Regions from separate parts of the Bacillus sp. H1a genome, predicted to be linked through region 2. Evidence: a T-box and tRNA genes for the amino acid it is inferred to sense, from the RefSeq annotation. Region 2 holds a T-box; the other holds one or more tRNA genes.
The links. A T-box is a leader RNA that pairs with one kind of tRNA and senses whether it is charged. The one in region 2 lies ahead of ileS (isoleucine--tRNA ligase), so its partner is inferred to be a tRNA-Ile.
Positions count from the first base shown of each region.

Region 1: it has a tRNA-Ile gene. The T-box ahead of ileS (isoleucine--tRNA ligase) is inferred to sense a tRNA for this amino acid. The anticodon was not compared.

Region 1 is NZ_AYMH01000005.1:114,593-126,524, reverse strand. It holds gene phoU (phosphate signaling complex protein PhoU) at 277-933, opposite strand; gene pstB (phosphate ABC transporter ATP-binding protein) at 1,104-1,919, opposite strand; gene pstA (phosphate ABC transporter permease PstA) at 1,948-2,814, opposite strand; gene pstC (phosphate ABC transporter permease subunit PstC) at 2,816-3,766, opposite strand; gene U860_RS0103595 (PstS family phosphate ABC transporter substrate-binding protein) at 3,794-4,711, opposite strand; gene U860_RS0103590 (penicillin-binding protein 2) at 5,152-7,278, opposite strand; gene U860_RS0103585 (MFS transporter) at 7,388-8,665, opposite strand; gene sodA (superoxide dismutase [Mn]) at 8,786-9,397, opposite strand; tRNA gene U860_RS0103575 (tRNA-Ile) at 9,622-9,695, opposite strand; gene yqgB (protein YqgB) at 9,936-10,703, shown strand; gene U860_RS0103565 (hypothetical protein) at 10,769-11,134, shown strand; gene ispG (flavodoxin-dependent (E)-4-hydroxy-3-methylbut-2-enyl-diphosphate synthase) at 11,300-11,932, shown strand, end outside.
Region 2 is NZ_AYMH01000034.1:17,234-29,165, reverse strand. It holds gene U860_RS0116050 (heparan-alpha-glucosaminide N-acetyltransferase domain-containing protein) at 1-514, shown strand, start outside; gene ileS (isoleucine--tRNA ligase) at 569-3,670, opposite strand; T-box leader at 3,725-3,963, opposite strand; gene U860_RS0116040 (bacteriocin-processing peptidase family protein) at 4,062-8,264, opposite strand; gene U860_RS0116035 (class I SAM-dependent methyltransferase) at 8,771-9,655, opposite strand; gene U860_RS0116030 (hypothetical protein) at 9,881-10,099, opposite strand; gene U860_RS33480 (DUF2085 domain-containing protein) at 10,129-10,458, opposite strand; gene argS (arginine--tRNA ligase) at 10,700-11,932, opposite strand, start outside.

The DNA of each region.
Region 1 (11,932 bases), on a different contig from region 2:
CGATTGTTGCGGACTAATAATCAGTGTGAGATAAAAATAAAAACCACTCATTTAAGTTTCACTTTATACATGAATGTATCTTTTAAATTCCAGCTAAAAGAAAGCGCTTACTATTAACTTGGTAAAATTATTAATAAGACATTATTAGCAATTATGTACTTATTTTTCCATTAATTATGATACATCTTATCATCATAAACTAAAGGAAACAACGAGCTTTTTTTGTCATGTTTTGACTAAAAAAAGCAGGTGATTTCTCATCACCTACTTTTTTCCCTACTCATTCAATAAATAATGCTTTCCTTTTACTAAATAAAATACATTCTCGGCAATATTTGTAATATGATCTGCTACACGCTCAATATATCTTGCAACAAAGGATAGTTGTGTAATTTGTGTAATCGCTTCTGGTTGCCCAGGGATAGAAGATATAAATTCACGAATCGCCTTTCCATATATTTCATCAACTGAGTCATCCATTTCAGCAATTTGTTTAGCCAAAGTTAAATTTTCTTGCTCGTATGCTTCTAATGCTAAATTTAACATTTTATGAGCGATCTCAAACATTTCCTCAAGATTATGCAAGCTAACAACCACTTCTTTTTCTCCAAGACGAATTGTTGATTTCGCAATATTAACAGCATGGTCTGCAATACGTTCTAAGTCTGTCGCTGTTTTAATTGAAATGAAAATTCTTCTTAAATCACTTGCTACAGGCTGCTGTTTTGTAATAAGCATAAGCGCAAGGTCATTTATTTCCTCTTCTAAATTATCCATGCGATAATCCCCATCAATGACTTCTAACGCTTTCTCTACATCCCTGTTGTGAAGACCTTCCATAGCAATTAATAAAGCTTCTCTTGCTAACTCACCAAGTTCAATCACCTTTTGCTGTAACGTTTTTAAGTCACCTTGAAACTGTTCTCTTACCATTGCTTCTTCCCCCTCAATATTATGTGCCATTATATATTAATCCCCTATCTAGCCTCTAATATATTTATTAAGGCTTTGAGATAAGAGAAATATTACTTCCCTTTAAAATGAGGTAAAAATAAGAAATGCCCTCTGTTAAGAGGGCATTTACTCTTAGCCTTACAACGATATCAACCAAATCGTCCTGTAATGTAGTCTTCTGTACGCTTATCTGCAGGTGTTGTAAATAGTTTGTTTGTCTCTGTATATTCCACAACTTCCCCACTTAAGAAGAAAGCAGTTTTATCTGAAATACGTGCTGCTTGTTGCATGTTGTGCGTTACGATAACAATACTAAAATCTTTCTTTAACTCCTGAATTAGTTCTTCTACTTTTAATGTTGAAATTGGATCTAGCGCCGATGTTGGCTCATCCATTAAAATAACGTCTGGCTCAATCGCTAAGCAACGTGCAATACATAGACGTTGTTGCTGTCCACCAGATAAACCGTAGGCGTTATCATGCAAACGGTCTTTTAACTCATCCCAAATCGCTGCCCCGCGCAAGCTTTTTTCAACGATTTCATCAAGTGTTTTTTTGTCACGAATACCATGAATTTTCGGACCATATGCTACATTTTCATAAATAGATTTTGGGAATGGATTTGGCTTTTGGAACACCATTCCCACATGCGTACGCAATTCTTCAACCGGATATGACTTATCAAATATATTTCGTTCCCTATATTCGATAACACCTGTAGTTCGAACTATAGGCACTAACTCTACCATTCGATTTAGCGTTTTTAAGTACGTTGATTTACCGCAACCACTTGGACCGATAATTGCTGTAACTTCATTCTCATGAATACTTAAATTGATATCTTTTAAAGCGTGATCTTCTCCGTACCATAAGTTTAAATTTTTCGTATCAAATACTACTTTCTTTGGTGCTGTCTCGATTTTCTCTTCATTTTTCACCTGTACATTTACTACTGTTGCTACCATTTGAATTCCCCTTTCATCCACTTCCAACTTATTTTCGATTTCGTAACCATAAGACAAATATATTTATAAAGAGCAGCAATCCTAGCAAAACAATCATCCCAGCTGCTGCTACATACTGAAATTCTTCTTGTGGTCTACTCATCCAATTAAAAATTTGAATTGGTAAAACCGTAAATCTATCAAGCATACTGAACGGAACATAATTTGCAAATGCAAGTGCCCCAATAACTAACAATGGTGCTGCTTCACCAATTGCTCTCGATACCGCTAAAGTACATCCCGTTACAATCCCTGGCAAAGCTGCCGGCAATACAATTTGATACATTGTTTGCCACTTCGTAGCACCTAATCCGTAAGAAGCCTCTAATAATGAACTCGGTACAGCTCGAATCGCTTCTTGACTCGCTACAACAACAGTTGGTAAGACGAGCAAGCTCATTGTCAGTGCCGCCGCGACTATGCTCTCTCCTAAGTGGAGAGCATATACGAAAATAGTTAATCCGAGTAAACCAAACACAACGGAAGGTACCCCTGCTAACGTTTGGTTATTTAGTTCTATTAACTTTTTAAAGACGGAGTCCTTCGCGTAATGCTCTAAATAAAGAGCTGTTCCGACTCCAAATATAAAAGAGACCGGTATAACAATGCCCATAAATAATACTGTCCCTGATAAAGAAGCAGCAATCCCTGCTTCTTTCGGATTACGTGACGCAAAGTTTGTAAAGAAATCTATTGAAAGATAACTTATACCCTTTTCAAAAATTTGAAACAGCAATATAAAAAGTATTGCTACAGAAAACAAAATTGCTATATAAAAAAACAACTTGTAAATTCGATCTTTCAAAAAACGCGATGCCATATTTTCTTGTATTTTTTTATGGTTTAGCATCCGCATATTATGTCACCTTCCTAAAACGGCGCATAATATATTGCGAAATAATATTCATAAAAAAAGTAAACATAAATAGCGTCGCACCTACAGCATACATGCTGTAATAAGTAATTGTTCCGTGCGGAGCATCCCCTAAACTCACTTGTACAATATATGCTGTTAATGTTTGAATGGATTGGGTCGGATCTATCGATACATTAGGTGTTGATCCGGCTGCAATAACAACAATCATCGTTTCACCAATTGCTCTAGAAGCTGCTAATATAATCGCTGCCATTATACCCGCAAAAGCCGATGGAAACACCACTTGTTTGACCATCTCAAAACGAGTTGCTCCTAGTGCTAACGAGGCTTCTTTAATGCCTTTTTCCACAGCTCTCATCGCATCTTCAGAGAGAGACGCAATCGTAGGTATCATCATAAAACCTATAACGATGCCTGGGCTAATAGCATTAAAGAACTGCAAATCTGGTATAATCCGTTGTAAAAGTGGTGTGACAACTGTTAATGCGAAAAAGCCATATACAATTGTCGGGATGCCTGCTAATAGTTCTAACAACGGTTTTAGTATTTTCCGGGCACCATTTGAAGCATATTCACTTAAAAATACGGCACAACCTAAACCAATAGGAATTGCTACAACCATAGCAATTGCTGTTACAAGAATTGTTCCACATATAAGTGGTAATATACCGAATTTCGGATCTTCAAAAAAAGGTAACCATTCTCTCTCAGTCAAAAAAGAATACAATGGTATCTTTTGAAAAAACATAATTGTTTCATTTGCCAACGTAATAATAATTCCAAGTGTCGTTACAATGGACACGCTAGCAATTGCTTTTAGTATTAACGGAACAATTCGATTGATTCGCTGCGTTTTTCTTCTTCTATTTGTATTTCTCTCAATCAAATGTTGTACAGAAAATGTAATTTGACTTTTGTCATTATGAGCCAAAGATGAAAACCCCTTTCCACCCTGACATTACCTTTTTATTTCTGTTAACATTCGCAGCTGTTCATTATATTTTTCTTCTGGTAATTTTACATATCCGACCTCTTCAGCAAGCTTTCCAACATGCTTAATCATAAACTCAACATAATTTGCTACACTACTTTTATTTCGGATGGATGCATGATTCACATAAGTAAAGAGCGGCCTAGATAATGGCTTATACGTACCCGATTGAATGGTCTCTTTCGTTGGAAATACACCATTCACTTTTATTGCTTTCACCTTATCTCGATTGGCCATATAATAGGCATATCCTACAAAAGCAATGGCATTTTTATCATTCATTACCCCTTGCAAAATAACTTGATCGTCTTCAGACAAAGAGACCATTTTTACAAGGCGACTATTTTGTAAGATGACATTTTGAAAATAATCATAAGTACCAGAGTCTACGCCTGGCGCATAAAATTTCACTTGTTCACGCGGCCATGATGAATGAATTTGTGACCACCGTTTTAAGCATCCACCTTCACTCCATAATAGACGTAACTCGTCTATCGTCATATTGTTTACCCACGTATTTTGACGATTTACAACAATCGTAAGACCATCGTAAGCAACCTCAAACGGTGTAAACTGAATAGCGTTTTTCTTCATCGCATTTTCTTCTACCTGTTTCATCACTCTCGAAGCATTGTTTATATCTACTTCTCCTTTACTGAAACGATTAAATCCTCCTCCTGTCCCAGAAATACTAATAGAAATTTTCACGTTTGGATGAACCTTCGTATATTCCTCTGCTACTGCTTCTATAATAGGAAAAACCGTTGAGGATCCATCGACTCTCACTTCTCCCATTTCATTTGAAGCAAATGCAGTAGACATGCTACAACAAAGGAAACATGTCGATAATGTCAAAACTTTAATCGAAACGCTCATCCATTTCACGTGTTCTTCCTCCTAGAAGTAACCGGAAATAACAGGATTACAGATATAAGAATACTGCTAAACTATTAATTCGGTTTTAATTGTTTGTAAAAGTTTTGTAAAGTTCCACAAAAATTACTATACATACAAATTTGATCTAAAGTTTTGTAATTTAGGTGCAGAAGCTTTTCTAATCATCCATAAAGTGAAACTTTAATCAGTGTGGGCTTTCCATCCCCCTACTGATTATTAGCCCTCACCAATCGGGCTTTTGTGGGATAAAACTGTTATCTTCCTATCACGCAGGACAATACAAGAATGTAGGCATTAATCTTGTTATTTTTGAAACTATGTGCTGTTTTTTAACACTTTATGCTTGTCCACATTTACTAAACCATATGCATAAAGCATAAAAAAAAGCACACTATCTTTTCAGATAGTGTGCTTTTTTTACAGCTTTTTTATTCATCACCTTGCGTATTATTTTTTTTCTCTTTTTCATCTTTTGGAGCTTCACCAGTTAATGCTTGTTTTTTCAAATCAAAGTAAGCGTCCATTATTTCACGACCAATATATCCATTAATCCCTGTTTTATCATCATGTACCCACGGCACAACAACAGAAAATGCTACTTCTGGATCTTCAAGTGGCGCATAACCTACTAATGTTAAATTATATGTTTCAACACGCTCACCTTTTGCATTTTTACCAATCTCTTTATCTCCGCCATATACAGTTTGAGCGGTACCCGTTTTCCCAGCTGCTTTATATGGTGCACCTGTAAAGTATTTTGTAGCTGTACCACCTGAATCGTTAAACACTTGTCTAAATCCTTCTTGAACACGTTTAATTTGCGATTCAGGCATATCAACACGATTTAACACTTTCGGTTCCATGGATTGAACAACTTTTCCAACTTCATCTGGCTTCGCCGATGGCTGACGAATTTCCTTTACAACTTGCGGTTGCATACGATATCCACCATTGGCAATCGTCGAAATATATTGCGCTAATTGGAGCGGTGTATACGCATCATACTGTCCAATTGCTAAATCTAATAAGAAACCTGGTTGATTTCCTTTACCTATTTGGCCAGCAGTTTCATTTGGTAAATCAATGCCTGTTTTTACACCAAGTCCAAACTGACCAAAATAGTAACGCATAGTATCGAATGCGCTTTGCGGAATATCTAACGTACCGCCTCGCACATATGGAACACCAGCGATATTCATCGCTGTTTTAAACATATAAACGTTAGAAGACATTTTTAACGCTGTAAGGTCATTAATGTACCCCATCGTTTTCCAAGATGACTTCGTAGGTGTACCTTTTAATTTAATTGGTTCATCTAATTGTACTGCCCCTGGTTGAATCGCACCAGTTTGATATCCAGTAAGTAATGTTGCACCTTTTACAGTTGAACCCATCGGATAAGTACTTGTCATGGTACCTAACGCAAAGTCATTTACTTTCGTTTCGCCGCCTTCATTCACTAATTGTTTCCCCGCCATAGATAAAACTTCACCATTTTTTGGATTCATCATTACAACGAATGCGCGGTCTAAAAGGGGTTCGCTCCCTTTAAATTTCATTAAGTTTTTCGTAATAATCTCTTCTACACGCTTCTGTAATTCCATATCAATTGTTAAATTGAGGTCATTACCTCGTTGTCCTTGTGACACATTAATAGTTTCTAAAATATTACCGTCTTTATCTGTAACATTTTTCACTTCAGCTTTTGTACCATGTAAACTATCTTCGTACTGTTGCTCAAGGTAACTTTTTCCTACGCGATCGTTACGATTATAATCACGGACAAGATAGTAATCTAGTCTCTCTCTCGGTAACCCTTCATCAGAAGAAGTTACACCACCAAGTACACTTCGGAACATATCATCATACTTATATTTTCGCTCCCAGTCAACATTTGTATCTACGCCTGGTAACTTCGCTAAATTCTCACTAATAATCGCGTATTCTTCTTCTGTTGCGCCTTTTTTAACAATTTGCGGCGTCATTGCATATCCGCTTTCCATCTTACTTTTAATTGCCAGTATTTCTAAATCTTTTGCTGACAATTGATTAATCTCTTCTTCTGTTACACGATTTCGTTGACGCTCATCTAGCTCTTTATCATCAATTTTATTCGCTTTAAGCTCTTCACGATCTTTTTTTGTGATTTTTCCCTCTGCTTCTTCTTTATGTAAAGAAAGCCAGTAATCTTTTTTATCGCGATCTGTTAACTTATCTGTTGGGACTTCAATTAAATCTGCTAACTTTTTCGCCGTTTCTAAGCGATCCGCTGCAGTTGATCCCTTCATTTTTGTAAATGTAATGGTACGAATAGGCTCATTATCTACGACAGGTTGTCCATTACGGTCAAATATTTTCCCGCGTGGTACAGGATTACTAATCGTTGAATTTTCTTTTTTCTCAACTTCATTTTTATATTCCTCACCACGAACAATTTGTACGTATCCAAGCCTTACAATAACCGCGGAGAACATTAAAAATACGCAAAAAAACAACACGTTTAATCGAAAAGGAACGTGGGTCTTTTTCTTTGTTTGCTTCTGTTTCTTGCTCATACAAACCCCCTCTACCAACAGCTATGTAATGTGAAAGGGACACCTTCATACAGGTGTCCTCACTGCTGTCTTACATCTTTTTCTATTCTAGCATAAAACAAGCGAGAAGTTAACCTTCTGGTTCAGTTTGATTCTGCGTGGCCCCTTGCGCTACAACGCTTGTTTTGTTCACATTCCCCTCATCATATTTGACATTTTTAACCGCAAAATAAATAAGAAAATGTCCAGATCCTAAAATACATAGTAAGAACGGTAAACTTTTTTCAGGGGGAAAGAATATTACAGCACATAAAAAACTTAAAATAGAACAAATTCTTCCGGCATTTAACCATAATTCCCTGACAACTACATATTCTACACGCCATTCTCTCGCCTGTTTTGCTCTACCGATTACATCGTATGTCATGGATCCATACGGAACGAGTAAAATAGGGTATGCAATCGCGATACATGCTGCATAAATAAGTAATTTTGTGTATGTAACATTGAAAATAACTAAAAATACGACAGCGTATAAAATAATGCCCCCGAGTAAAATTGCTTTTTTTCGCCATTCTTTCTTTAACATACGGGCGACTAAATAGTAACATACAAATGATACAGCTGAATTGACTAAACTATACTTCCCTAATGCTAACTCACTACCTGATGCTAAATAGACGTATACCGAAATAACGAAAATAAACGTTCCTTCCCTCAAACCTTGGAAAAAATGAGCGCGCGTAATTCTTCCCCAGTTTTTATCAACTTGCCGCTCTTTCAATACTTGCACAATTTCATAGCGCCCTTCACATTCTCTCTTTGATAAGAAAAAGCTCAGAACGACTGCAATCGCAAATAGCATTAACGAGAGGAAGAAAACGACAGTATAACCACTCCATTTTTCCATACGTGAAATTGTATATCCTGCTGCTATCGGCCCAATCATTCCAGAGAAAGAGGTAAGAAGTCCGAGAAAACCGTTAAAAAAATCTCTTGTTTCTGGTTCTGTAATCTCAAATGTCAACAAGTTAAAAGCGAGCCAATAAAAACCGTAACCAACTCCTAAAAGGGCTCCCATTAGTAAAATATAGTGAGATGCACTTTTTCCCGCTACTAAAACAACGATAAAAAAAACAGCTAACGTGCCTACGCCTATTCGCAATAAAATCGAGCGATCAATACGCTTCGCTAATTTCCCGCCCACAAGAAATGTTAGAGGTTGCAATACAACGCTGGCCAAATTATACAAGCCCAGATTCACATAATTTTGTGTTTGCTTCCATAAATAAATGTTTACAAACGTATTCGATAAAGAAATTGCGAGCGTGTATAAACCTCCTATAACGAGCAATAATACTAAATCTCGATTCACTTCAACATCACCAATTACATGTTTCCACTTCATACACAACTCTCCTTTACTTCATGTTCTAGTCTTCCAAAGACAAGCCCAATTATGTAAAAAGAGAGCATAGAAAAAGCTAGGAGAAAACTCCTAGCTTTTTTCTATCTGTATTAACTTTAATTATTTTGCTTCTTGGTAAAGTTTTTCAGCAGCGTTCCAATCTACAACGTTCCAGAATGCACCGATGTAGTCAGGACGACGGTTTTGGTAATTTAAGTAGTATGCATGCTCCCAAACATCTAAGCCGATAACTGGAGTTTTGCCTTCAGTTAGAGGAGAATCTTGGTTTGGAGTGCTTGTTACTTCTAGCTCACCATTGTTTACTACTAACCATGCCCAACCAGAACCGAAGCGAGTTGCGCCAGCTTTTGCGAATTCTTCTTTGAATGCATCGAAGCTACCGAATTTCGCTTCAATCGCAGTTGCAAGTTCGCCTACTGGTTGTCCGCCACCGTTTGGAGATAGGATTGTCCAGAAGAATGTATGGTTAGCATGTCCGCCACCATTGTTACGTACTGCTGTACGGATTGCTTCTGGTACTTCGTTTAAGTTTGCAACTAATTCTTCAACGCTTTTGTCAGCTAATTCTGCATGACCTTCTAAAGCAGCGTTTAAGTTTGTAATATACGTGTTGTGATGTTTTGTATGATGGATGTTCATTGTTTCTTTATCAAAGTGAGGTTCTAAAGCATCATACGCATAAGGTAAATTTGGTAATTCGTGTTTTGCCATTGTTATATTCCTCCCGGTTTATGTATTGTCACTACATATGTGACATACAACTTCATTCTACCCTAATTGCCATAGGGTGCAAACAACTAAATCGCTTTGTCTTGCTATCATTAAAGTAGCAAAATTCCCACTTCTTTTCAATTAAAATGCTCATATATTCCGTAAAAAAAGCTCCCTTCTACAAGGAAGCTTCCTGCTGACATAATAAACATGTGAAATGGATATGGACCCTGTAGGACTCGAACCTACGACCGGACGGTTATGAGCCGTCTGCTCTAACCAGCTGAGCTAAGGGTCCACAATTATGTATGTGACATTGAAAAACAACTAAATTCCTATCGGATATTTTGTTTGAGAAATGTAAGATAAATTTACCATATACAAAAGAAAAGTGTCAATTGTATTTTTCCTCTTCAAAAGTAGAAAATTAATAAGAAGAAATTTAGTCCTCTCTACTATATGTAAATATAATATATCTTGAGCTTCTCTAGATTCGTACGTTACAATGATTTTATACATACATAAAGGAAGTGAATCTATGTCCATATTTACCCAACTAGCAAAAAGCGTATATTCGCCTAAAGATATGGCGCTTTTCCGATTTCAAAAAATCGGTAAAACCATTTTGTATATTATGCTCCTTTGCCTAATCACTACTATTCCAAGAACTTTCTTGTACGGTAGCGTTATTCAAGATGGCGTTAACATGGTAAATCAAGTAATCGAAAAAGATTTACCTGATTTTAAAATTGAAAATGGTGAGCTCAAAGCTGATATCGATCAGCCTATCGAAAAAGAAGATGGAAATGCACTTTTCGTATTTGATCCAAATTCAACAGACCTAGAAAAATATCAAAATAAAACAGGTTTATTTGTTTTAAAAGATAAAGTAGTCTCCATGGGAAATGGCCAAACACAAACATACTCCTATAATGACTTATTAGGTGCATCTCTTGAGAAGAAAGATTTACAAGATTTCATTTCGTTATTTGACAGTATTTATCCAATCTTATTATTCGTTATTGGGTTTTTACTGTATTTGTTCCAATTATTTATTACCTTTGTAGGAGTTACGTTACTTGCCTTCATCGGTTCTGCCATGAGTGGTCAGCGTAAATTATCTTATAAACAAGTTTGGACATTAACTGCTTACAGCTACACAATTCCAACAATCTTCTTTATGATTATGGATTTATTCAAAATAAACGTACCTGGTGCAACGTTTATTTACATTGCAGTTGTTTTAATCGTTCTATACTTAACGATTAAAGAAGTTCCAAAACCGAAAGAAAAACAAGAATTATAAAAAAATGCCTAAATAGGCATTTTTTTTTTGGACAAGCATATATTCCTAGCAAAGGAGTGAAGGATATGAAGAGATTAGGTATACTCTTATTCGTGCTTGTTCTCGGTTATATATTTTATTACGATATAAAAATCGGTACTTTACCGATGTTAAGTTCATACAAAAAAACAACTGCTGCCCAAACAATAAATAAAGAAAATACAGATACAAAACAAAATAAAGAGAAAGAAACAGAAAAAGAAGCAGATGCTGCGTATAAAGCAATTGAAGTAAAAACTGGTGATACGGTTCTTTCTATTACAGAAGCAATTAATAAGAAAAAAATTCCTTCTATTGAAAAGGTAATTGGTGATTTTAAACAATTAAATAAAAATACATCTGCCACAAAAATTCAAGTTGGAAAGTCTTATAAATTCCCGTTATATCAATAAGTAATCACTTAATCCTTGTCAATTATATAAAGGCGCTGATACAATAGTAAAAGTGAAACCGAGTACTTTGGTTTCTATAGCCCTTTCTCACACATACTATCATTGATGTAAGGGACTAAAATAAGAAACTTCTTTTATAAGGAGAGCGATCTATTCGTGAATGAAATGACTCATCGTACAAAAACACGTCCAGTTAAAGTCGGTAATTTAACAATTGGCGGTAACAATGAATTAATTATACAAAGTATGACGACAACAAAAACACATGATGTTGAGGCTACAGTTGCTGAAATTAAACGTTTAGAAGAAGCTGGCTGTCAAGTCGTTCGTGTTGCTGTTCCAGACGAACGCGCAGCAGATGCTATTGCTGATATTAAAAAACAAATCAACATTCCACTTGTTGCTGATATTCATTTTGATTATCGCCTCGCTTTAAAAGCAATCGAAGGCGGCATTGATAAAGTACGTATCAATCCAGGTAACATTGGACGTCGTCATAAAGTAGAAGCTGTTGTAAACGCTGCGAAAGAGCGCGGTATTCCAATCCGTATCGGTGTAAACGCAGGTTCATTAGAACGTCACATTTTAGAGAAATATGGCTATCCAACTGCTGACGGTATGGTTGAGAGCGCACTACACCATATTAAAATTTTAGAGGACTTAGATTTCCACGATATTATCGTATCAATGAAAGCCTCTGATGTTAACTTAGCAATTGAAGCATACGAAAAAGCTGCTCGTGCTTTTGATTATCCATTACATTTAGGTATTACAGAATCAGGAACATTGTTTGCTGGA
Region 2 (11,932 bases):
CTTCTTAATCGGTATGATAATTGGCAGGTTAGATCTTCATAATATAAAAATTAGACATTGGTTGTTCTTACTCGGTATAACAACAACCGTAATTATAGAGCTATTATCAAAAATATTAACACAGCTATTTATCCCATACATTGGTGAAGAATCATCTACATTTTTGTTTAACACAGGACCCATTTTACCCAATATATTATACGTCGCATCAGCTACAGGATCTGCTATTGCTATATTAATAATTTGCCTCCATCTTGCTGAAAAATATGAAAAGAATTGGTTTATTACGGCCATTGTACAAACAGGACAACTCACATTAACTCATTATGTAAGCCATGTATTTATCGGTATTGGGACATTGATTCTATTAAATAAGATGGAACATCAAACACTACTTTTCGTTTTATTATTTGCTACTGGATTTTTCATTTTCAGTGTATTATTTAGCACTTTATGGAGAAAGAAATTTTCTAGAGGCCCTATCGAATGGATTATGAGAAAATTAGCCGGATAATTTCTCTTCATACAAAAAGGAAGTTGGAATCGTTCATTCCAACTTCCTTTTTATTTAATTAGCTGGGCTCAGTTTGATTCGAACTTTTGTCTCACCTAATGAAAGTTCATCATCTTCTTTCGTTAATGCACGAAACGTAAATTGTTTTACGAGTAAATTTTCTTCTAATAGCCCTTTATAGTTCGTTAATGTATGTTCCAATTCATCTTCTGTATCAAGAACAACATCAACTCGTAAGTTAACCGGTAAATTCAATTGTTTACGATATTCTTGCACTGCTCGAATGAATTCACGAGCCACTCCTTCTTGTAGCAATTCCTCCGTTACATTCGTGTCTAACATAACTGTATACTGTCCATTAGTCGTATTTGAGAATCCTGATTTCGCTACTTTTTCTACTAATACATCTTCAGACGTTACAACTACTTCTTCCCCTGATGCTGCTTGATATGCTGCTCTTTCAGTTGAAACAAAGTTCTGTACTTCTTCTTGCGATAATTGTTTTAGCCACCCGTTTACTGCATTCACATCCTTACCGAACTTCGGTCCCGCTGTTTTAAAATTCAACTTTAATTGATATGATGTGTATTTCGTTTCATCCAGTTCAACATGGAACGCTTTAACATTTAGCTCATCCATTACGATATCACGATAAGATTCCCAATCGATATCATTTTCCTTATGCTCAAGTAATACAAGCTCTGCTAACGGCTGTTTTACTTTCAATGAATGTTGATTGCGATTACTTCTCCCAAGTTCAACAACTTGTAAAACAGCGTCCATTTCTGCTTCTAACTTTGACTGAATAAGTGATTCGTTTACAACCGGATAATCTGCTAAATGAACACTGCTTCCTTCTAAATTTAGATGAATATCCTCAGCTACAAACGGTGTAAATGGTGCGATTAGTTTACTAATTGTAACAAGTACTTCATGTAGAGTTGCATAAGCAGCTGCTTTTTCAGGATTCATTCCTGACTCCCAAAAACGATTGCGTGAACGTCTTACATACCAGTTACTCACTTCATCTACGAGCGCAGCAATTTCACGAGCTGCATTCGTAAATTGATAATCATCTAGTGCAGTTCTTACCTTTCTCGTTGTGCTATGCAATCTTGATAACACCCATTCATCTAATTTCGTACGTTTAACTTCATACTTTTCTTTCGGATTATATCCATCTAAATTTGCATATAAAACATAGAAGCTATACACATTGACTAACGTATCTACAAATTTAGATTTCGCTTCTTGTACTGTTCTTTCAGAAAATCGTTTCGCATTCCACGGAGCACTGTCAACGAGTAAAGCCCACCTTAGTGCGTCGGCACCAAACTTCTCTACTAAATCCACAGGATCAAGTGCGTTACCTTTACTTTTAGACATTTTCTGTCCTTCTTCATCTAATACATGCCCTAATGATAATACTCGTTTATATGGTACTTTCCCTGTATATAGCGCTGATACTGCTAATAAACTATAAAACCAGCCGCGTGTTTGATCAATTCCCTCTGCAATTACATCTGCTGGAAACTGTTCTTCAAACAACTCTTTATTTTCAAACGGGTAATGATATTGCGCAAAAGGCATTGAACCACTATCAAACCAAACATCAATTACTTCTGGTGTTCGATTCATTGTACTTCCACATTTCTCACAGCATACTTGTACTTCATCCACATATGGCTTATGCAATTCTAAATCTTCAGGTGTTTCTTTTGTACTATGCTTTCTTAATTCAGCAATACTTTTCGGTGCGAATTGATGATCGCAGCTTTCACATTCCCATACGTTTAACGGTGTTCCCCAATATCTATTTCGGCTAATATTCCAGTCCACCATATTTTCTAAAAACTTCCCAAAGCGTCCATGCTTCATATGATCTGGATACCACGTGACAGTATCATTATTTTGTAAAAACGTCTCTTTAATCTCAGTTGTTCGAATTAACCAACTTTCTCCTGCATAATAAAGTAACGGCGAATCACAGCGCCAACAATGTGGGTAGCTATGTTCATATTTTTCTTTATGATATAACAAACCTTCTTTAGCTAAATAACGGACAATATCAACGTCACATTCTTTTACAAACTTACCTTTTAGAAATGGTACTGCTTCTGTATACTCACCCTTCTCATCTACAACATGTAAAAATGATAACCCTTCATTTTGAACGACTCTATAATCGTCCTCCCCATATGCTGGAGCGATATGAACGAGTCCCGTACCACTATCTGCAGTAACAAAGTCTGCCGCAATAACACGGTATCCATTTGTAACTTCTTTCATCGGAAACGGTGCTGTATATGAAATATTTAATAATTCTTCTCCTTTATGAACAGACATTACTTCATAATCTTCTTTTAGCACTTCTTGCACACGGTCTTTAGCAACAATATACACTGATTCTTCTTGTTTTGCTTTTACGTATTCCATATTCGGATGTACGGCAAGTGCAACATTCGCTGGGAGCGTCCACGGTGTTGTCGTCCATCCAAGGAAATATTCATTTTCACTATCTTTCACTTTAAACTTAACCGTTGCGCTTAAATCTTTAACCGTTTTGTATCCTTGTGCAACTTCATGTGAACTAAGCGATGTTTGACAGCTTGGACAGTATGGTGAAACTCTATGCCCTTTATATAACAAGCCTTTTTCATGAATTGTTCCTAAAATATGCCATACACTTTCGATATATGGATTCTCTAAAGTAACGTACGGATCATCCATATCTACCCAATATCCAATGCTCTCCGTAAATTCACGCCACTGCTTCTCATATGTGAATACACTCTCTTTACACTTTTGAATAAACGGTTCAATTCCGTATTCTTCGATTTCATGTTTACCTGAAATGCCCAGTTGTTTTTCAACGCCTAATTCTACCGGTAATCCATGTGTATCCCATCCGGCTTTTCTTAATACTTTATATCCAGCCATCGTTTTATATCTCGCTACTAAATCTTTAATCGCCCGCCCAAGTGCATGGCCGACGTGTGGTAATCCGTTCGCTGTTGGTGGCCCTTCATAAAACACAAAAGATTGTGCGCCTTCTCGATTCTGAATTGATTGCTCGAAAATACTTTGTTCATTCCACTGCTTACGAATACGTGTTTCTCTCCCTACAGCTGACTCTTTTACATCTACTTTCTTCATCTACAACCACTCCTTTGAATTTTTTAAAAGCACACAAAAAACCCGTCCCTATGAAATAGGGACGGGTTTACCCGCGTTACCACCCTAATTCTATTAGCTTTTCACTAATAGCACTTAGCAACGTACTAACATACGCGTTCTTTGTAACGGTAGACATCCGTCCGAGCTTACTTTATTCAGCCGCGGCTCCTCGGAGATGATTTTCAAATAATGTCTGAACACCGGCTTTCAGCAATACACCGGCTCTCTGGGGAACAGCTCACTATTTTACTCTTTCTCGTCTTCAGATTTGTATACTTTATTAAAAGTTATTTTATGCCATCTAACAATTAATTGTCAACTAATTCAAAATATATTTTTATTTATATCCTTTTTCACTATTCGTTTACATTTATTTTTCAAATTCTCGCAATCCCGATAAATCTTCATCTTCCTCTGCAAGTTCAGCAAAAAATCCGGTTTCATCTTCACGAAGTACAATTCCAAGTTCTTCTCTTGCCTCTTCATTTCTGCTTAATACAGCTAAGTAACAAGCATGATCATATCTTGCTAACAAGTCAGTAGCATCAATATCTAATATTTCACTTGTTATCTTTTCTGCCTTTATCGTTTGTCCAGCTCTATGATATGAAGATGCTAAAGTAAGAAGAATTGCCGTTTCATTTGGATGATGTATAGTAGCACCTTCTAATAAATGAATCGCATCCTCAAACCTCTCTTGACTTTGGTACATTTCTCCTAAAGCAAGGAATCCTCTACTTACGAATGGCGTTTTCTCAATTAATTGTAAGCAAATTTTTTCTGCTTTTCTTTCTTCTCCATTCTTACATAATACATTCGCTTGTAAAAGAAGCGTATCATAATCATCCGGTAGCTCTCGAACCATTTGTTTCGTTAATTCGAAAGCATCTCGTAACATATCTTCTTCCTCACACTCAATGAAAAGACTTACAAGTTGCTTCGCTACATCATAATCCCACTTATTTTCTAACGACGTTTGTAATACCTCTATCGCTTCTTTATTCATCGCTGCATTCTCGTAAAATATCGCGAAACGCTGCGCTGCCATACTATTTTTTGGGTTTAACTTTAAGGAAATCTCAAATAAATCAATAATAACTGTAATCATTGAAATTTCCTTCGCACGATTTTTCATGCGATAAAATGCTCTTGTAAATATAGATTTTTTCGGTTGCTCATTTTGCTGCCTTTCTACTAATCTTTCGGCAACCGCAGTAGCTGCATAAACAAATGCTGTACTTCTTTCTGCTTTTCTCACCTTTAACGTATGAAGTGCGTCTCTTATTTGGGATAATTTTTTATGTTGCTCCATTGCTTTTACGTACACACCAAATATACGTTCACTTTCCAAATCTTTATGCATTACTTTCAACGCAACTTCGATTGCTTCTGCATTCTGTTTTTTAACAAGTACTTTCGCATAATGATATAGTACTTCCACATGCTCTTCATCTATCTTCATTGCGTATTCGATATATTCTTTTTCTTTATCTATATCATTCATCGCACCAAACACGTATGCAATCGCATCTAAACGCCATATTTCAGAAACTTCTTCCGCTAATTTTTCTAATTCAATTAGCAATTCTTCTTGAAGATTCATTTCTACGGAAAGCTGCGCCAAATATTCCATATTAATATGCAACGGCTCTTCTTTCATCGCCTGTACCATATGACTTTGTTCTTTGAAACGATTCTCTTCTTTTTCATATATTTCAGCAAGCTGTAAATGTACACCTATGAAATTCTCATCCATTTCTAAACATGTTTCATATGCATGCTTCGCTTCTTGAAATTGCCCTAGCGCCATGAATGTTTCACCAATACGGAAATACGGCAATGAATCCTGTTTTTTCTTAAGTGCATCATTATATCGTTTTATCGCCTGATCATACTGTCCAATAGATTCATATAAAACACCAGCGTAACAACCGAATTCAATTACTTCCGTTTTTTCTTTTTCTAACGTTCTTAAAAACGCTATGCCTCGTTGCACAAAAGCTGTGTCTTTTATTCGACTTACATACTCATCTAACACGCTGGATATATTAGCGTATACTCTTCGTATACCGTTCTCTAATTTAGAAAGTGCAAGTTTTAATTCTTTTTCATCCCCGCCTAATGCAATTTCAGCATCCCATAGCACCATGCCAGCATTCATAAGGAAATCTTGATTGTCTTCAAATTGCTTATTGATATTAACAAGATAGTTTTTGGCATCCTCATATTGTTCTTTTGCCATATAAACTTGAATTAAACCGAAATGAGAATATACATCTTCATTATTTTCTTCTAAAGAACGCTTATAAATAGTTTCTGCTTCTTCAAGTTCATCATTTTGAAAATGAACATCTCCTAAACGAACATATAAAGACGCCTGATCCTCACAATTTTGAATTCCTTGTAATAAAATTTCCTTCGCACTATTCCCATCATCCAAATCTGATTCATAGATTTCCGAAAGCTTCGTATATACATACGCTGCCGTTTTATCTAATTGGATCGCCACTTTAAGTCCTTTTACCGCCAAATACACTTTTCCTAAATGCTGAGCACATCTTGCACGTTCATACCATATGTGCGCTTCATATTTATATTCTTTTAATAAATCATTAAAGAATCCATATGCCTCTTCATATCGTTCTAAATCTATTAATATTAAACCGTGATTTACAAGCGTAAACCTTTCTGGACTACGTTCTATAGCTGTTAGAGAATACTCTAGCCCCTTTTCAGATTGATCCATATACATGTATGATAAAGCTAAGAAACTCCACGCAACTGGTTGGTCTGCATCCAATTGTAATGATGAACGAAAACTAGCAATCGCTTCTGCATAATTATCTTGTTCAAAAGAATAACGTCCATTTATAAAATGATATAACGCTTGATTGTTTTTCTTCTCCACACTTTGAAGCATTTGTCCTGCTTTCTTCATATCTTGCAGGCGAATAAAACACTGTGCACTATGCAATTTCACAAAGTCAGAGCTCGGAAACTTCTCCATTAACTTTTCTATACAAAACTGAATAAACTCTTTATCTACTTCAGCATCTAAATGTTTAATTGTATATAACCAAGTGTTTGGATTTTCACTTGTTTCTTTTAAAAATAGTATCAACTTTTCAATTCCCTCTTTATCTTGCTCATCTAAATGATCTGTAAGAGAAAAAATTGATTTAAAATACTTATGTTCTTCCACACTTAAAAAGGAAAGCTGTCCTATTCTATCTTTTGGCGTAAACGTAATAGCTAAACAATCTGTATAACGATATTTTTCTTGCAACTTATCATATTCTACAAGAATCGGTTCTAAGAAATTCGGATCTTGAATATAAAAAGCTTGTAACACATTGTCATAACCAGAAAGTACTTGTACATGGGAAGCGTGATCAATATCTATACTTAATAAAACGGGAATACCTTGATCAAGTAACTTCTTATAATTCTCTTCATTCCCTTTAAAATAACGATACTCGTAACCTAATTCTTCTAAATACGTAACTGTATCTGAAAACTTGGAACCTGTTACATCAAAAATATGCTTTGCAATTTCGTCTTGCGTGCGGTTTTCTCCCCATAATCCTAACATCATTTCCAAACTCGTCGGAACACAATAGTTATCCTTTTGTACAATTGGAACTAACGGTAACCGGACCTTTTTTCCATCCGGATTTTTTTCTATATGATGATATAAAGAATTTTTCAAACTCAATTCTACTTTCAATAGTGCTTGTAACTCTTTAATCTCATTCCTTTTATACAATGCTTCTGCACGTAAATGTATGAAATAAGTTGTGTAAGCGTGATACGAAAGCATTTGATTCATATTATCTATTACCGCTAACATTTCTTCAAAGCGCTCTAAATCTAATAAATATTTCACCTTTTCAAAATGGAAGTATGGTATTTGTGGAAACTTTGCAATCGCATCGTTAATGAGTTGTAATGCTCGCTGCTGTTCTCCTTTATATGCATATAATTGTGCTAGTAAATATGTAGCTAACTCTTCACAATCTTTATGCTGTTGTCCAGCTAAAAGTTGTTCCTCTGCTTTCTCCCACTCACCGGTCTGTATATATAAGTAACCCCATTTATCAAAAACTGCATGTGTGCTATACTTTTCTGCCTTTTGCATATAGGCATATGCCTCTTCATTTCGCTTCATATCTAACAAACATCTAACTAACGTAAAATATGCTTTCGCTAAAACATCAGCATCAGTTTCTTCTTCATTTACCTCTTCCAAAGAATTTTTTAACAATTGTTCTGCATCAAGGATTTTACGCTCATCAATTAACTCATCACAATACAAAGAGAGCGTTCTCATATTTGGGAACTTTTTATAAGTGTAACGAATTAAAAAGGAGCTATATTGATGCATTAACCCTTCATCAGCAAGGCGAATTAATATATCAAACTCTTTAGGTGATGGAACGTTAGAAAGCCAGTTCTTCACGTATGATAATTTATTCGTTTCTTTTATATGTGCAATTTCATTATTTATCTCCTGTAATCCATCTATAAATCTCTTTTCCTTCAAACAAATTTCTAATTGCTTAAAATCTAGCATGCATTCACCTCAAATAATTATTTATACTGCCATTTGCAAGCAGTATTCTAACCTACTTGCTTAGATTTTACACATCATATAGTATGCATTCAACTAAAACCTCATATAATGAACGATATTATTTAATATTATTCAAGTTTGTAACTAAATATCTTAAAAACGATGATTTCTCTCGGCATTTTGTTTAATTTGATGAAATATCGTATAACCTTAAAAAGAGGATCTTGTCTCCTTTTTTGTAGAACATTATTTCAGTAAATGAAATTATATCAGTGATTCGACAAAGAATATCGATTCACCTACAAATTTTGACAATAATAGATACTTCTATTTTATGCGTTAAAGAGAGATTGTCCTGTAGGACAATCTCTCTTTTGTTTCACTTATCAGATTTTAAATCTACAAAAACACCGTAATGATCACTTTGAACTACGCGTGATTAAGTTAATGTTGAATTTTCAAATATTCAAAGTAGCAATTCTCATTATATCCCTACTTTTCTAAAATTAGATTCTTCTCCTTATTTCACCATATGTAATCCTCATACTTGGAGCGTAAACTATAGAAGAGTGTATATGACACGTTTCAAAAAATCGTAGTTCTGCTTCAAATTGAGCTAGCGCTTCATCATATGTTAAGCCCCGACTCATTAAACGGTCTATAAATGGTTGTTTTTTACCTGGATTACTAGCAATCCCCTCTTCTTTTAGAGAATTATATAAACCTTGTTTATCATTTTGATTTATATTAGAATCTAAAAAATTCACTTTATCACTTACTCTACATTCAATATTTTTAACACCTAATTCACTTAAATAAATCGGTATTTTTATACCAATATTGCCATCTTTACCACTTGTTTGCACGTCTCGTTCGAATAACCTCTGTAAAACACCAAGCTGGATGATTTCCGATTGGTTTACTCCACCGAGTACATATGAAGACATATTAGAAATCCAATGTGGTTCAAAACATATTATTTTCCCAACATCCTTAATTGAATTAATCATTTTTTGTAACATCGTTTTAGGTGAATTCATATGTAATAAGAAAGCATGACAGACCGCTATATCGTATTTATTTTTCAATTCATTTTCTGTAGCATCCCCCTCAATAAATTCTGTTTCATATGGGAGTGCACGAAATAACTCTCTCGCTTTAGCTATTAACGTTTCCCCTCTATCAATCCCTGTATACTTTGATCCAACTGGAAGTAAAGGCAACAAGGCCAAGCCTATATAACCATATCCACAACCATAATCAACAATATGTACTGGCTCAGAAATCTTCCAAACTGAATTAACTAGAAAGCTTAAATAATCATCGTTATAATATAAATCTCTCGTATTTCTTAAATACGCTAACTTACTATTCCAATCATACTCTTCCAAGTCTAGCACCCCCTATTATTTACAAAACTATAGTTCTCCATTTAATATATGTATTCCTATGTTTCTAAAAATTTTAGAGATGTTTAGTTCTAATTAAAGCGTTAAATTGTACATGTTCTTTACTCTCCACCTATTTGACAAACTAATTTTGAGAAAAACAAAAAAGATTACATACCTGAAACGATATATAATCCTTTTTATAAAAATATCGAAATAAATAGAAGTTTAGTTAGTACAATCACAATCTGAGCAATCGGTACAATCTATTACGTCACAATCTAAATTTCTCTTTTTTTTGCTTCTTTTTAGATAAAAATATAGTAGTATCATACATAATAAGCAAATAACAAAAGCTATTGTTGCTTCTATATATTTTTCATGAATGATAAAACCAATTCCACTTCCTCCTGATATAAAAATTAGAATTATGTAAATCCAAAACATATAAGTAGCTACCTCCATTTTTATATGGATTATGAAAGAATCCATATAATATTAGATGCAATAAATAGTCCCATACCATTACCGCTTAATAAGCCGGTAGTTACTCTTAGCAAATTTGTACTGTTTCGCAATCTCCACTTTTGGGTGAATCCATCGATTAATAATGGAATTTGAGCAAAAAAGGATAGCATTAATGAGAGACTAAACGAAGGTGTTATTAAAAAGTAAATTAGGAACATACAGAAACCAATAAGCATACCTGTGCATCGTGCACATAAAGGTATGTATTTTTGTAGTTTAAGGAAACTCCTTTCCGGTATTCTATGACAAGGAATATGTAAAATGAAACCTCGAATCAATACGAACCATCCTCTCTAAAAATATTTTAATTGATTTCACAACAAAATTATAGAGTTCTTACACTTCGTAGCATATAACTCCTTATAGTTAAGAGTTTTATTCAAGAAAATACAAAAAGACAAATCAGGTTAATGGTCGCCCGATTTGTCTTTTTGTTACTATATTTAGCTTTAATTTGATCTGCAGTTCATTACTAACGTACTGTGAATATTTGTCACTGCACATAAACACATTTTTATTTTACATCTCCTCAGGAGCCCCAACACCGAGTAAACGTAAGCCTTCTTTTAATACAACCGTCACAGCATAAACTAATGCGAGTCTGCTGTCTTTCTCTTCGCTCTCTTCTAATATACGAACATTACCGTAATATTTATTAAATGATTGTGCTACATCTAATACGTACTTCGAAATGTTTGATGGCTCATTTTTATGAAAGGCTGTTTCAATTACTTGCGGGAATTTATTGAGTAGTTTTACTACACTCCAACTATAATCGTCTTTCAATTCAAAATTACACGTTTCAAATTCCGCGCTTTCTTTTCTTAAAATCGAACAAGCACGCGCGTGTGTGTATTGTACGTATGGTCCTGTTTCTCCTTCAAATTTCAACATATTTTCTAATGAGAATTCGATATTATGCATACGCTCATTTTTTAAATCGTGGAAGATGACTGCTCCAACACCGACTTGTTTTGCTACTTCTTCTTTTTGTTTTAAATTAGGGTTTTTCTCTTCAATATTTTGTTTCGCAAGCGCAACTGCTTCTTCAAGTACTTCTTCTAGTAATATAATTCTACCCTTACGTGTGGACATTTTCTTACCATCTTTTAAAATGAATCCGAACGGTATATGTTCCATTCCATCAACCCAGTTGTAGCCCAATTTTTTTAATACAGTGAAAAATTGATTAAAATGCAAACTTTGTTCTGGGCCCACAACATATAGCGCTTTATCAAATCCATATGTGTTTTGACGATATAAAGCTGCCGTTAAGTCACGTGTTGCATAAATAGTCGCACCATCAGATTTTCTAATTAAGCAAGGCGGCATACCTTCTTCTTCTAAATTAACGACTAATGCGCCTTCTGATTCTTCAAGTAAATTGTGTTCCTCTAAAATTCCAACGAAGTCTTCCATCTTATCGTTATAAAAAGCTTCTCCCTGAAAATTTGTAAATTCCACACCGAGAAGTTCATAAATACGAGAGAACTCCTTTAAAGACTCGTAACGGAACCAATTCCAAAGTTCGACTGCTTCTTCATCACCTTCTTCTAATTTTTTAAACCACGCACGTCCTTCTTCTTCTAGTTCTGGGCTCTCTTTTACTTCTTCATGAAACTGAACATATAGCTTAAATAATTCGCGAATTGGATCTTCTTTAACAACTGCTTCATTGCCCCATTTTTTATATGCAGTAATTAACTTTCCAAACTGCGTTCCCCAATCTCCAATATAATTAATTCCTACAAC